DNA from 2 places in the Bradyrhizobium sp. NC92 genome. Region 1 is predicted to be linked to the other one. Evidence: riboswitches for the same ligand, from Rfam matches in the RefSeq annotation. Region 1 holds a riboswitch; the other holds the start of a gene.
What was found. Region 1 has a riboswitch for cobalamin ahead of N2602_RS14400 (energy-coupling factor ABC transporter permease). Riboswitches for the same ligand answer to the same signal wherever they lie in the genome.
Positions count from the first base shown of each region.

Region 2: another riboswitch for cobalamin. It lies ahead of metE (5-methyltetrahydropteroyltriglutamate--homocysteine S-methyltransferase); the one in region 1 lies ahead of N2602_RS14400 (energy-coupling factor ABC transporter permease).

Region 1 covers NZ_CP104171.1:3,106,085-3,112,009, reverse strand. Annotated here, with positions in the region: gene N2602_RS14415 (histidine phosphatase family protein) at 1-447, shown strand, start outside; gene cobT (nicotinate-nucleotide--dimethylbenzimidazole phosphoribosyltransferase) at 440-1,492, opposite strand; gene cobF (precorrin-6A synthase (deacetylating)) at 1,503-2,252, opposite strand; gene N2602_RS14400 (energy-coupling factor ABC transporter permease) at 2,292-2,969, opposite strand; cobalamin riboswitch at 3,006-3,225, opposite strand; gene cobA (uroporphyrinogen-III C-methyltransferase) at 3,271-4,002, opposite strand; gene N2602_RS14390 (cobyrinate a,c-diamide synthase) at 3,999-5,309, opposite strand; gene cobM (precorrin-4 C(11)-methyltransferase) at 5,309-5,925, opposite strand, start outside.
Region 2 covers NZ_CP104171.1:6,855,024-6,860,948, reverse strand. Annotated here, with positions in the region: gene N2602_RS32080 (carbamoyltransferase) at 1-1,754, shown strand, start outside; gene N2602_RS32075 (nodulation protein NodZ) at 2,011-3,000, shown strand; cobalamin riboswitch at 3,605-3,806, shown strand; gene metE (5-methyltetrahydropteroyltriglutamate--homocysteine S-methyltransferase) at 3,909-5,925, shown strand, end outside.

The DNA of each region.
Region 1 (5,925 bases):
CGCTTGCCCGCGGATGTCGCAAGCTATGCCAGCCCGTCGCGGCGCACGGTCGAGACGGCGCGCGCGCTGGGGCTGGAACCAGAGCTGGTCAGCGAATTCCGCGAGCAGGATTTCGGCGATTGGACCGGCCATCGGCATGACGAGCTCGCCGCGACCGGCGGCGAGGCCTACGCGCAGTTCTGGCGCGATCCGGCGCGCGGACGGCCGCCGAACGGCGAAAGCTTTGCGGATCAGGTCGCCCGCGTCCGCCTCGGCCTGTCGCGGATCGGCGCAGGCTCCGCAGCGCTGGTCGTCCATTCCGGCACGATCCGCGCCGCGCTCTGCATCGCGCTCGATCTCGCACCGGAAGCGGCGTTGCGCTTCGTGATCGATCCGTTGTCGCTGACCCGGATCGACCGGCTCGCCAGCGGCTGGCGCGTCGTCTCGGTCAATCAGCGGATCAGCTAGACCGGTCCGGCACATTGGCCTGCGCAAAGGTCGCCATGCCGTTGTGAAGTGCGCAGGCCGAGCGCACCAGCGGCAGCGCAATGGCGGCGCCCGATCCCTCGCCGAGCCTGAGATCGAGGCTGATCAGCGGCTGCACGTTCAGCGCGCGCAACACCAGCCGATGTCCTTGCTCCGCCGATTGATGCGAGGGCAACAGGAACGGCTGGCAGGAGGGATTGAGCCGCGCCGCCGCCAGCGCCGCCACCGAGACGATGAAGCCGTCGATCAATACGGGAATGCGGCGTTGCGCGGCCGCGATGATGGCGCCCGAGATCGCCGCGATTTCGAGGCCGCCGACCGCGCACAGGATTGTCTCGACCGAGGCTCCGGCGACGCGATGGCGTGCGATCGCCGCATCGATCACCCGCGCCTTGTGTACGCGGCCGGCCGCATCGACGCCGGTGCCGCTGCCGGCGATCTCTTCGGCGCTCACACCGAGCAGGCTCGCAGCAATCGCAGCTGACGTCGTGGTGTTGCCGATCCCCATCTCGCCAAAGATCAAGAGATCAGGCCGGCCGGCCTCGGCGCGCGCCACCGCGCGCTGGCCGGCCTCAAAGGCGAAGACCAATTCCGCCGGGGTGAGCGCGGCCTCGGCACTGAAATCGCGCGTGCCGCCGCGCGGCTTGTCGGTGACGATTCCGGCCATCTGCACCTCGGACAGCGTACCGGCATCGACGACCTCGAGGCTCGAACCCAGCTCGCGCGCCAGCACCGAGATCGCGGCGCCTCCGGAGGCAAAATTCGCCATCATCGCGATGGTGACGGCTTGCGGATAGGCCGACACCCCCTGTCCGACGATGCCGTGGTCGCCCGCGAAGATGATGATCGGGACGCGCGCGGCGCGCGGCTGCTCGGTGGCCTGCAGGCCCGCAAGCTCGATCGCGAGCTGCTCCAGCCGGCCGAGCGCGCCCGTCGGCTTCGTCAGTTGCGCCTGCCGCGCAACGGCCGCCACGCGATGGACCGCGGAGATTTCGGGGCAGTTCTGGGTGACCCATTCGGGAAGCATGCTGACTCGCTCAACGCCTGCGTTTGAGAATGTAGCTGTCCATGATCCAGCCGTGCCGCTCACGTGCGTCCTGCCTCGCGGCGGCAATGCGCGAACCCACTTCGGTGAGCGCACCGGACATGAGGATCTGATCGGCCATGCCGAGATAGGCCCCCCACCAGATGTGAAGCCCAGCCGGATCGAGCGACTGGAACGCCGTGCCGCCGTCGAGCATCACGACCACCGTGTCGACGCCCTGCGGCCAGCCTCCCTCGCGCAAGCGCCGGCCCGTCGTGACCAGAAAGGGCTCGCCGATATCGTTGAGCGGCAGCGCATGCGCCGCACACAGCGCCTGGATCGAGGTGATGCCGGGCACGACTTCGATTGTCGGCAACGGATTCAATCGCCGCGCAATGCGCAGCGAGGAATCGTAGAGCGACGGGTCGCCCCAGATCAGCAGCGCGACCTTGCCTTCGATCCCGAGATGATCTGCGATCGTCTGCGACCAGGTCGCGGCAACCGCATCGTGCCAATCGTCCACGCCCTTGCGGTAATCAGCTTCACCGGCATCCCGCACCGGAAGATCGAACTCGGCGATAACGGTCTTGTCGTTGGTCAGCACATCCGCGCAAATCGTCCGCCTGAGATCGGCGAGATCGGATTTTGCGCTCCCCTTGCGCGGGATCAGGACGAGATCGGCCGCGTTGATGGCGCGGGTCGCGGCGCGCGTGAGCTGCTCGGGATCGCCGCAACCGATGCCTATCAGGGAGAGCGTGAGCATCGGGCGTACGGGGCGACCATGACGGCCGCCCCTTGTCTCTTAAGCCGCGTTGTGCAGGCGAGGCGTGACGAGGCCAGGCGCGGTGACACCACGCAGAGACTTCGCCAGCGCCAGCACGGCAAGATCGGCCAGCGGCTCGATCACGATGACCAGTGCATAGGACGCCGCGAACGTCGCGATGCTGGCGAGGTTGCTCATGGCGAAACCGGAACCATAAAGCGCCCAGAACGCCACCCAGGCGATCACGCCGGCCTGGTAGGTCGTCGAAAGCGCCAGCGCCTGCCGATACTTCAAATCAACATAGGCGCTGTTGCGCGAAATGATCCGGGCAGCGATTGCCTGGATCGCGAACAGCGGCACCAGCAGCGTCGTGACATTCATGCCATATTGCGGCAGGTCGGCCGGCTCGAAGAAAACGCCCTGGAGCAGCAGGCCGAGCGCAAGGCCGAACGCCGCGGGAGCCGCGCCGAACAGCAGGAACAGTGTCGAGCCGAGAATGAAGTGCACCTCGGAGACGCCGACCGGGAAGTGCGGCAGGATCTCGAAGAAGGTGAAGACGAGGCCGGTGGTGGCGAGCGTCCGCGCCGCGAACGACACGACGCCCTGCTCGCGCACGGTCTCGGCCGCAAGCTTCAAGGCAATGCCACCTGCGGCGATGCCGGTTGCGTAACTCAACACGAGCTTGGCGCCCGTCACGACGCCGGGTTCGATATGCATGGCTCAATTCCTTCCTGCCGTCACACCCGACGGCCTTGGCCTCAATACGTGCACGGCCGGTCTCCTGGCTCGCGGTTCACTGGGTTCTCCGGCCTTCCCGGACCTTGCGGTCCAGTGGCGGTTCGGAGCCCCTCACCGCTTACAGTCGCGGGGGCGGCTGGGGTTTTGGGCGCCGCAACTGGGTCCGCCCATCCCCATTCCCGATTATGCTCCGGCGCTTTGCGCCGCGTCGAGCACCATGCCGCTCTTGTGTGCCCCTTTCGCATTGCGGGCGTCAAGGGGCGAACCGCTGCCGGAGCCGTCATGCCGGATATTCTCCCGCCAGCGCGCCGAACAGGATCACGGCGGCGGTGGAAGCGGCGCCGCCGCGGCCAAGCTGCTCGGCAAGCTCGGCAATCGTGGTACGGACCAGCCGTTCGTCGGGACGCCCGAGAGATTCGGCGAACAGCGCCGGGGTGCTGGGGGCGAGACCGTGCGCGATCAATTTTGCGGCAAGCGCCGGAAAGGTGCGCCGGCCCATATAGACCACGGTCGTGGCCTCGGGATCAGCCAGCGCGGCCCAATTCAAATTGGGCGGCAACTCGCCGGTGACATCAGCACCGGTGATGAACTGCACCCGGCGGGAGGTATGCCGCCGGGTCAAGGGAATGCCGGCCTCGGCGGCGGCGACACAAGCGGATGTGACGCCGGGAACGATCTCGTAGCCGATGCCGGCTTCGCGCAGTGTTTCCAGCTCCTCCTCGAGCCGGCCGAAAATGCCGGCATCGCCGGACTTGAGGCGCACCACGCGCGCGCCGGTTGCGGCGTAGTCGACCAGGAGACGGTTGACGTGGTGCTGCTTGGTCGAAGGACGCCCGGCCCGCTTTCCCACCGCGACGAGATTGGCACCGGGCCGGGCGAGATCGAGGATCGCGCCGGAGGCAAGGTCGTCATAGAGCACGACATCGGCCTCGCGCAGCCGCGCGGCGCCCTTCACCGTGAGGAGCTCGGGGTCGCCGGGGCCGGCGGAGACGAAAGAGACAAAACCGCTCACCGGTCCTCCGCGATCAGATGGAAGAACGTGCCGGTGGCATGGCCACGGCGCGAGCCGGTCTCTGCAATGACTGTGCCGGTGGCGTCGTGCACGACCGCGAGCGGCGTATCGGGCTGGGTGAGGATGGTCGAATAGTGGAACTCGTGGCCGCGCAGGCGCGCACCCGGCCGATGCCCCGGCATCGGCGCGGCGAGTTCGGCCAGACGATAGCCGAGATGCATGCGGCGCTTGGCAAAGCTGGTCTCCAGGCCGAGCAGCCCCGTCAACTCATGGCTGATACCGTCGGCGTCGGTGAGGCCTGTGCCCAGCACCATATAGCCTCCGCATTCGCCATGCACGGGCCGTGTCTCGGCGAAAGCGCGCAAGGAGCTGCGAAAGCGCGCATTGGCCGCGATCTTTCCGGCATGCAGCTCGGGATAGCCGCCTGGCAGCCAGCACACGTCGGCGCTCGCATCGGGCGCTTCGTCGGCCAGCGGCGAGAACGGCACGATCTCGGCGCCCGCCGCGCGCCAGGCTTCCAGCATGTGCGGATAGACGAAGGAGAATGCCGCATCGCGGGCCAGCGCGATGCGCTGGCCGGGCGGCGTTACGCTCATATCGTTCGCCGCAGCTTGCGGCGACCATTTGCCCGCCGAGTTGAGCACCGCATCGAGATCGACGTGCTCGGCAACGAAGCGCGCGGCCTCGTCGATCAGCTTGCCGATCTCGGCCTGCTCCTCGGCCTGCACGAGGCCGAGATGCCGCTTCGGCAGGCTGATCTCGGCATGGCGCGGCAGCGCGCCGAACACGGTGATGCCGGCCTCGTTCAGCGCGCGCCGCACCAGATCCTCGTGGCGCGGGCTGGCGACGCGGTTGAGCACGACGCCCGCGAGGCGCACGCCGGCGCGGTAATCGCGAAGGCCTGTGGCGATCGCTGCCGCGGTCTGCGCCTGGCCGGAGGGATCGATCACAAGAACCACCGGCCAGCCCAGCATCTCCGCAATGTCAGCGGTCGCTCCGGTGCCGGAGACGCCGCGTGCGGCGACGCCGTCGAACAGGCCCATCGAGCCTTCGGCGAGGACAATGTCGGCGTCCGTGCCGCGGCTGACGAGATGCGCGATCGTCGTTCGATCCATCGCCCAGCTATCGACGTTGACAGAGGCGCGTCCCGTAGCGGCGGCGTGGAAGGCGGGATCGATATAGTCTGGCCCGCTCTTGAAGCACTGCACGTTCAGTCCGCGATGGCGCCAGGCGCGGGCGAGCGCCAGCGTCAGCGTGGTCTTGCCGACGCCGGAGGCCGGCGCGGAGATGACGAGCGCAGCCGGCATCACGACGCCTCCGGAAAGCGCGGCTCGGCACCGACCGGGCGATAGCGGCGGTCGTAGTCGGCGGCATAGAGGCGGCTCTCGTCGAAATCCGCAGCGCCAAGCGTCTTGCCGATCAGGATCAGCGCGGTGCGCTCCATCTCGCTGCCCACGGCCGCATCGAGCGTTGCCAGCGTCGCGCGCACGATGCGCTGCTCCGGCCAGCTCGCGCGCCAGACGATCGCGACCGGGCAATCCGCGCCGTAATGCGGCGTCAGCTCGGCGACGACCTGGTCGAGCAGATGGATCGACAGGTGAATCGCGAGCACCGCGCCGGTCGCAGCGAACGCGGCGAGCTTCTCGCCTTCGGGCATCGCGCTGGCTCGACCTGGCGTGCGCGTCAGCACGACCGTCTGAGCAAGACCGGGCAGCGTCAGCTCGGTTTCCAGTGCCGCTGCGGCAGCCGAGAATGAGGGAACGCCGGGTGTCACTGTGAAGGGAATCCCAAGCGCGCGCAAACGGCGGAGCTGCTCGCCCATCGCGGACCAGATCGAGAGATCGCCGGAATGCAGCCGCGCGACGTCTTGGCCGTCCGCATGCGCGGCGGCGATCTCCGCGATGATCTCGTCGAGCGACATGG
Region 2 (5,925 bases), 3.7 Mb from region 1:
CCAAACTGTTGCTGAGGAAGTTGCTGGCGCAAGAGTTCGGCACTGAGGTCGAAGAGGCGCGGCTCTCGTTCGTGCACCACCATCACGCACACGCAGCGAGCGCATTTGCGATGTCGGGATTTGAGCAAAGCCTGATTTTTGCGGTCGATGGCGGTGGCGATTTTCTCTCCGGCGTATTGGCGGTAGGGTCGGGCACCGAAATCAAGGAACTCGCGAGTTTTCCGGAGAATAACTCCCTAGGACTATTTTATCTCGAGGCTATCCGATATCTCGGGTACGGTTTGTTCGACGAGTATAAAGTTATGGGACTTGCTCCCTACGGAGATCCGGCGCCCTATCGCGAGCTCTTCGGACAGTTCTACGAACTCTTGGACAATGGTGGCTATCGTGTTCACCTAGATCGAATCGGACCGACGTTGCTCCGCAACATCCAGGTTCGAAGAAAGGGAATGCCGTTCACGCAGCAGCATCGAGACGTGAGCGCTTCTTTGCAGGAAGCCCTAGAGCGGATCATGTTTCACATCCTGCAGCACTATCGGAAGAGCACCGGCATGAAGCGATTGTGCCTGGCTGGAGGGGTCGCCCACAACTGCACCGTGAATGGTAAGCTGCTCTACTCAGGACTGTTCGAAGACATATTCGTCCAACCCGCTGCGCATGACGCTGGTTGCGCATTAGGCGCGGCCCTGATGGTCTCCAGCGATTTGGGCATGTCGGCCCCCCGTGAGCGACTTCAGGATGTCTATTGGGGTCCCGATATCGGAAGCGAGCGAGCCGTAGAACGCGAGCTGAGTGCATGGGCGGGGCACCTCGACGTTGAGCGTCATGATGACATAGCAGCAAGTGCAGCCGGTTGGATGGCTGATGGCGCCGTGATCGGCTGGGTCCAGGGTCGTTCTGAGTTCGGGCCACGTGCGCTAGGCAATCGCAGCATTCTTGCTGATCCTCGACCGGCTTCAAACAAGGACCGGATCAACGCAATGGTCAAAAAGCGCGAGGGCTATCGGCCGTTCGCGCCATCAGTGCTTGAGGAGGATGCGAACGAATTTTTCGAGCTCCCGGATGGCAAGCGCGAATTCCCATTCATGAATTTCGTGGTCCGCGTGCGCGACCCCAAACGTAGCGTGCTCGGCGCCATCACGCACGTCGATGGTACTGCTCGGCTGCAGACAGTATCGCGCAAAACAAACCCGCTCTACTGGGACGTTATTAGTGCGTTCAAAGAGCGGACGGGAATTCCGGTGCTGCTCAATACATCATTTAACAACAATGCCGAGCCGATTGTGGATTCCGTGTCTGACGCGATTACCACGTTCTTGACGACCGATTTAGATGGACTCGTGATTGGGCCGTTCCTCATCAAAAAGAGGACAACAGGGCTAGACGACTGGACTGCGCTCGCCATTTCATTGCCCGCTTATGTATCCCTTCATCGAGTCCGCGCTTTTACTGCAGAAGATCGCCAGGAGACCGTATGCGAGATCCGCAGGGGACACTCGAACCGTAACAGTGTGCGTATCTCACATGATTTGTTCGATCTCCTGGTGCGGATCGACGGGGAGGCGGTCCTTGGATCGCTTCTTGATACCATTACTCCAGATCGGTCCAAACGCGAAGCTCTTGTGAAGGAATTGTTGGGATTGTGGGAGCAGCGTTGCGTTCGGCTACAGCTGCCTCGCGCTACTCGCGCCATTGGTAGCGGTGCAGGGCACGCCGAAGCAGAACCGGAGCACGTCACTATAGGCGTCGTCTAGCTTTACGCATGCGGACGCAGCAGAGGATGAGACGGCGCGATGAGCGGAATGCCAGCCGTACCGAAACCAAGTGCGTGGTTGGCAACGTCTCATCCGACCTGAATGTCCAGCCTTCATGAGTCCAGGCGAGCGGTGCTAGGAGCACTATCACCGCGAGCCTCCGAGTTATCAGTTTGCCGTCGGGCGGCACCTTACATCGGCCGCCTGTCAGTAAGTTCTCCTGCCCAACCAATGTGTGGAAACGAGGCAACGCGAAATGCTTGTCAGTGACTCGATGAATGATCGGTTCGTGGTTGCGCGACGGCGGACCGGATTCGGGGATTGCCTATGGTCGTTGGCATCAGCTTGGCGTTACGCAAAGCGGACCGGGCGGACGTTGGCAATCGATTGGCGTGGCTCATGTTATCTCGATCAGCCATTCACCAACGCCTTTCCAGTGTTCTTCGAGCCAGTTCAAGCCATCGACGGGGTGCGGGTCATTTGCGATGACCGGATCAATCAAATGTCATTTCCAGGGCCGTTCTTCCCATCTTGGTGGAATAGGGCACCGATAGATTGCGTTTATCGCCCAGATGAACAGATCTTCCAGGAGCGTGACGAGCTGGACCAACTTTTCCAAAGTCCGGAAGATGTCGATGCTAACACTGTGGTGTGTGACGCCTGCTTAATGTGGCGCTGCGATGAGGATGCCGAACGGCAGATATTTCGGACGATCAAACCCCAACCGGAAATTCGGGCTCGAATTAATGCCATTTACCAAGAGCACTTTGAGGGACACAGCATAATCGGAGTTCATGTTCGTCACGGCAACGGCGAAGATATCATGGGACATAAGCCCTATTGGGCGGATCCGGAACTCGCCTTTCGGCAGGTATGTACTGCCATCCATAAGGCGAAAGCGTTACCGCATCCAAGCCCGGTGAAGCTGTTCTTGTGCACGGACAGCACGCTGATGGTCGACAAGCTATCTGGAATATTCCCCGATCTCTTCACTATACCCAAGCATTTCCAGGCACCTCATGCTGGACCTTTACATAGTGCAGAACTTGGCGCCGAAGGCGGGTTCTCTGCCCTGATTGAGATGTATCTCCTCGGGCGGTGCGATACGGTCATTCGGTTTCCACCGACGAGCGCCTTCACGCGCTATGCTCGCCTCTTTGCGCCCCGCGTTATGGAGTTCGATTTGAAGGATCCGACGCGATTGATCCTTATTGAAGGATCGCCGGAACGGCTGACGGCCTCATGAAAGTCAGCGGATCATCATCTGCTAGACGTTATGGCGATCGGTATTCCAGCATCCATTCAGATGCCAATCTGATGGCGAAGGTAGATGTCGATGATGTGAATCGGTCCTTGAGGCGATACAAGAGTGGACAAAGCGCCTGACGCCGTGCGCGATCGAGGTGGCGCTAAGTTTTGGAGAACGTGGTGCGGCGCGGCGATTACGTGATCGATGATTATTGCGCCTGAATTGGTCAACTCATTCGAGAGGTCCTACACAGCTTCGGGCAAGCCGCTCCACGAACGTGCCGACTTGATCAAGATTCGGAAGTCGAAGACCAGACGCCTCCGCCTGCGCGCTCGCTGTTTCGGCCAAGACCGCACTTTGGATCATGCTCTGGCGGTCGCCTCGGGCAGTCGCTCGCAAATCGTATTGGAGACAGCCGAGTGAAGATCCTGCACGTGCACAAACGGTCGACTGAATATCTACGATCCACCCGTGCGCAGGTCACGAAAGGCCCGGCCATGCGGCGCATGCCTCGGATTGGGATGCCTCTCATTGGCGTGTGCCAAATCGGCGAGGATGAGGCGGTGATATTCAACGGTTGACGGAACGGTGGTTTTGCAGGTAGTTCATTTTCGTTCGAGGTTCTCTGGGTCCCGCTTGATCCGGAGCTAAGAGGGAAGCCGGTGTGATGCCGGCGCTGCCCCCGCAACTGTAAGCGGCGAGCCGCTGTCCAATAGTGTCACTGAAGCCGGTTGGCTTCGGGAAGGCCGGACAGCAGCCATGACCCGCGAGCCAGGAGACCTGCCCCGACAACGTTTTCGTCCACGGGCGGGGTGTCCCGGTGGTGCGTCAAGAAGTCGCCGCCGCGGCGGCCTTTACCTGTGCGCATCCACCATCGCCTTGCCCCAAACCATGGGGTTGAAGCGATGTCTAACAGTTCACTTTCCGTTGCCACGCTAGGTATGCCACGCATCGGTCCGCGCCGGGAACTCAAATTCGCGCTCGAGAGCTACTGGGCCGGTAAGTCAAGCGAAGCACAGCTTTTCGAGGCTGCGGCTGGACTTCGCCTCGCCAACTGGGCGCGGCAGAAATCGCTCGGCGCGACCATCATTCCTTCGAACGACTTCTCGCTGTATGACCATGTGCTTGATACCAGTGTGATGGTCGGCGCGATTCCTGACGGTTACGGTTGGGTCGCAGGTCCAGTGTCACTCAAGACCTACTTCGCCATGGCGCGCGGTGCAGGAGAGGATCAAGATGCGGATCGCCGGCACGGCCATCATCAACAGGGCCCGGCAGCGCAGGAAATGACAAAGTGGTTCGACACCAACTACCATTACATGGTGCCGGAATTTCGCAAGGACCAAACATTCAAGCTTTCCTCTCGTAAGCCGATTGAGGAATATGAGGAAGCAAAGAGCCTTGGATACCAGACGCGCTGTGTGCTGGTTGGCCCGGTCACCTTCCTGAAGCTCGGCAAGAGTGCAGATCCGGGATTCAATCCACTGTTGCTGCTCGATCAGCTTCTACCGGTCTACGTCGATGTCCTTCGCGAACTAGCCGCGCGAGGTGCGGAATGGGTTCAGCTCGACGAACCCTGCCTGGTCCTCGACCTCGACGAGGTATCCCGCGGCGCGTTGGGGCGGGCCTATGCCCATTTCGCAAATGCGGTGCCCGGCCTCAAAATCATGCTGGCTACCTACTTTGGGAGCCTCGGCGACAACCTCGATACTGCCTTGGCCTTGCCGGTTGCCGGGCTTCACGTCGACCTGGTGCGGGCGTCAGATCAGTTGAGCGCAATCGCCGCCATAGCTCGCAGCGATCTCGTTCTCTCACTTGGGGTCATTGACGGACGCAATGTCTGGCGATCCAATCTGTCGGACTTGTTCAACAAGTTGGCGCCAACTATAGCAAAGCTCGGTCATAACCGCGTCCAGATCGCCCCTTCGTGCTCGCTGCTTCATGTCCCGGTCGACGTCGAGCTCGAAAGCGATCTCGATTTTGATGTAAAGAGCTGGCTGGCGTTCTCGGTCCAGAAGATCAAGGAGCTGACGACCGTGGCAAGTGCGCTCGCCGGCAAGCATGCCCGCGTATCGCGCCTCCTTGCGGCCTCCAAGAGGGCGGCCTTAGCGCGCGAGAAGTCGTCCAAGATTCACAACGCCAACGTCACCCGGCGCATGACTACGATTGACCAAACAATGCGTCGCCGTCAAAGTCCGTACGCGCGCCGTGCCGAGCTTCAGCGCGCTCGGTTCGCCTTGCCAACATTCCCAACGACGACGATTGGATCATTCCCGCAGACCGCAGACATTCGCCGTGCCCGTGCGTCCCACGCGCAGGGAACGTTGACTGCCGCGCAATACGAGGATTTCCTCAAAGCGGAAACGGCGCGTGCGGTCAGATGGCAGGACGACATAGGGCTCGACGTGCTCGTGCATGGCGAGTTCGAGCGCAATGACATGGTGCAGTATTTCGGTGAGAAGCTGTCGGGCTTCGTCTTCACAAAGCACGGTTGGGTCCAGTCCTATGGCTCGCGTTACGTCCGCCCACCGATTCTGTTTGGGGACGTCTCCCGTCCGAAGCCGATGACGGTCGACTGGTGGCGCTATGCGCAGTCGCTGACCGAGAAGCCGGTGAAGGCAATGTTGACCGGGCCGGTGACCATTCTGAACTGGTCGTTTGTTCGTGATGATATCTCGCGAAGCGAGGCTTGCCTACAGATCGCGCTCGCGATCCGGGACGAGGTGGTCGACCTTCAGAACGCTGGAGCAAAAATGATCCAGATAGACGAGGCCGCGTTGCGTGAGGGATTGCCGCTACGCAAATCACAGTGGAAAAGCTATCTCGATTGGGCCATAGACGGCTTTCGCATTTGCTCCTCAGTCGTTGCGGACGAAACGCAGATCCATACTCATATGTGCTATTCCGAGTTCAACGACATCA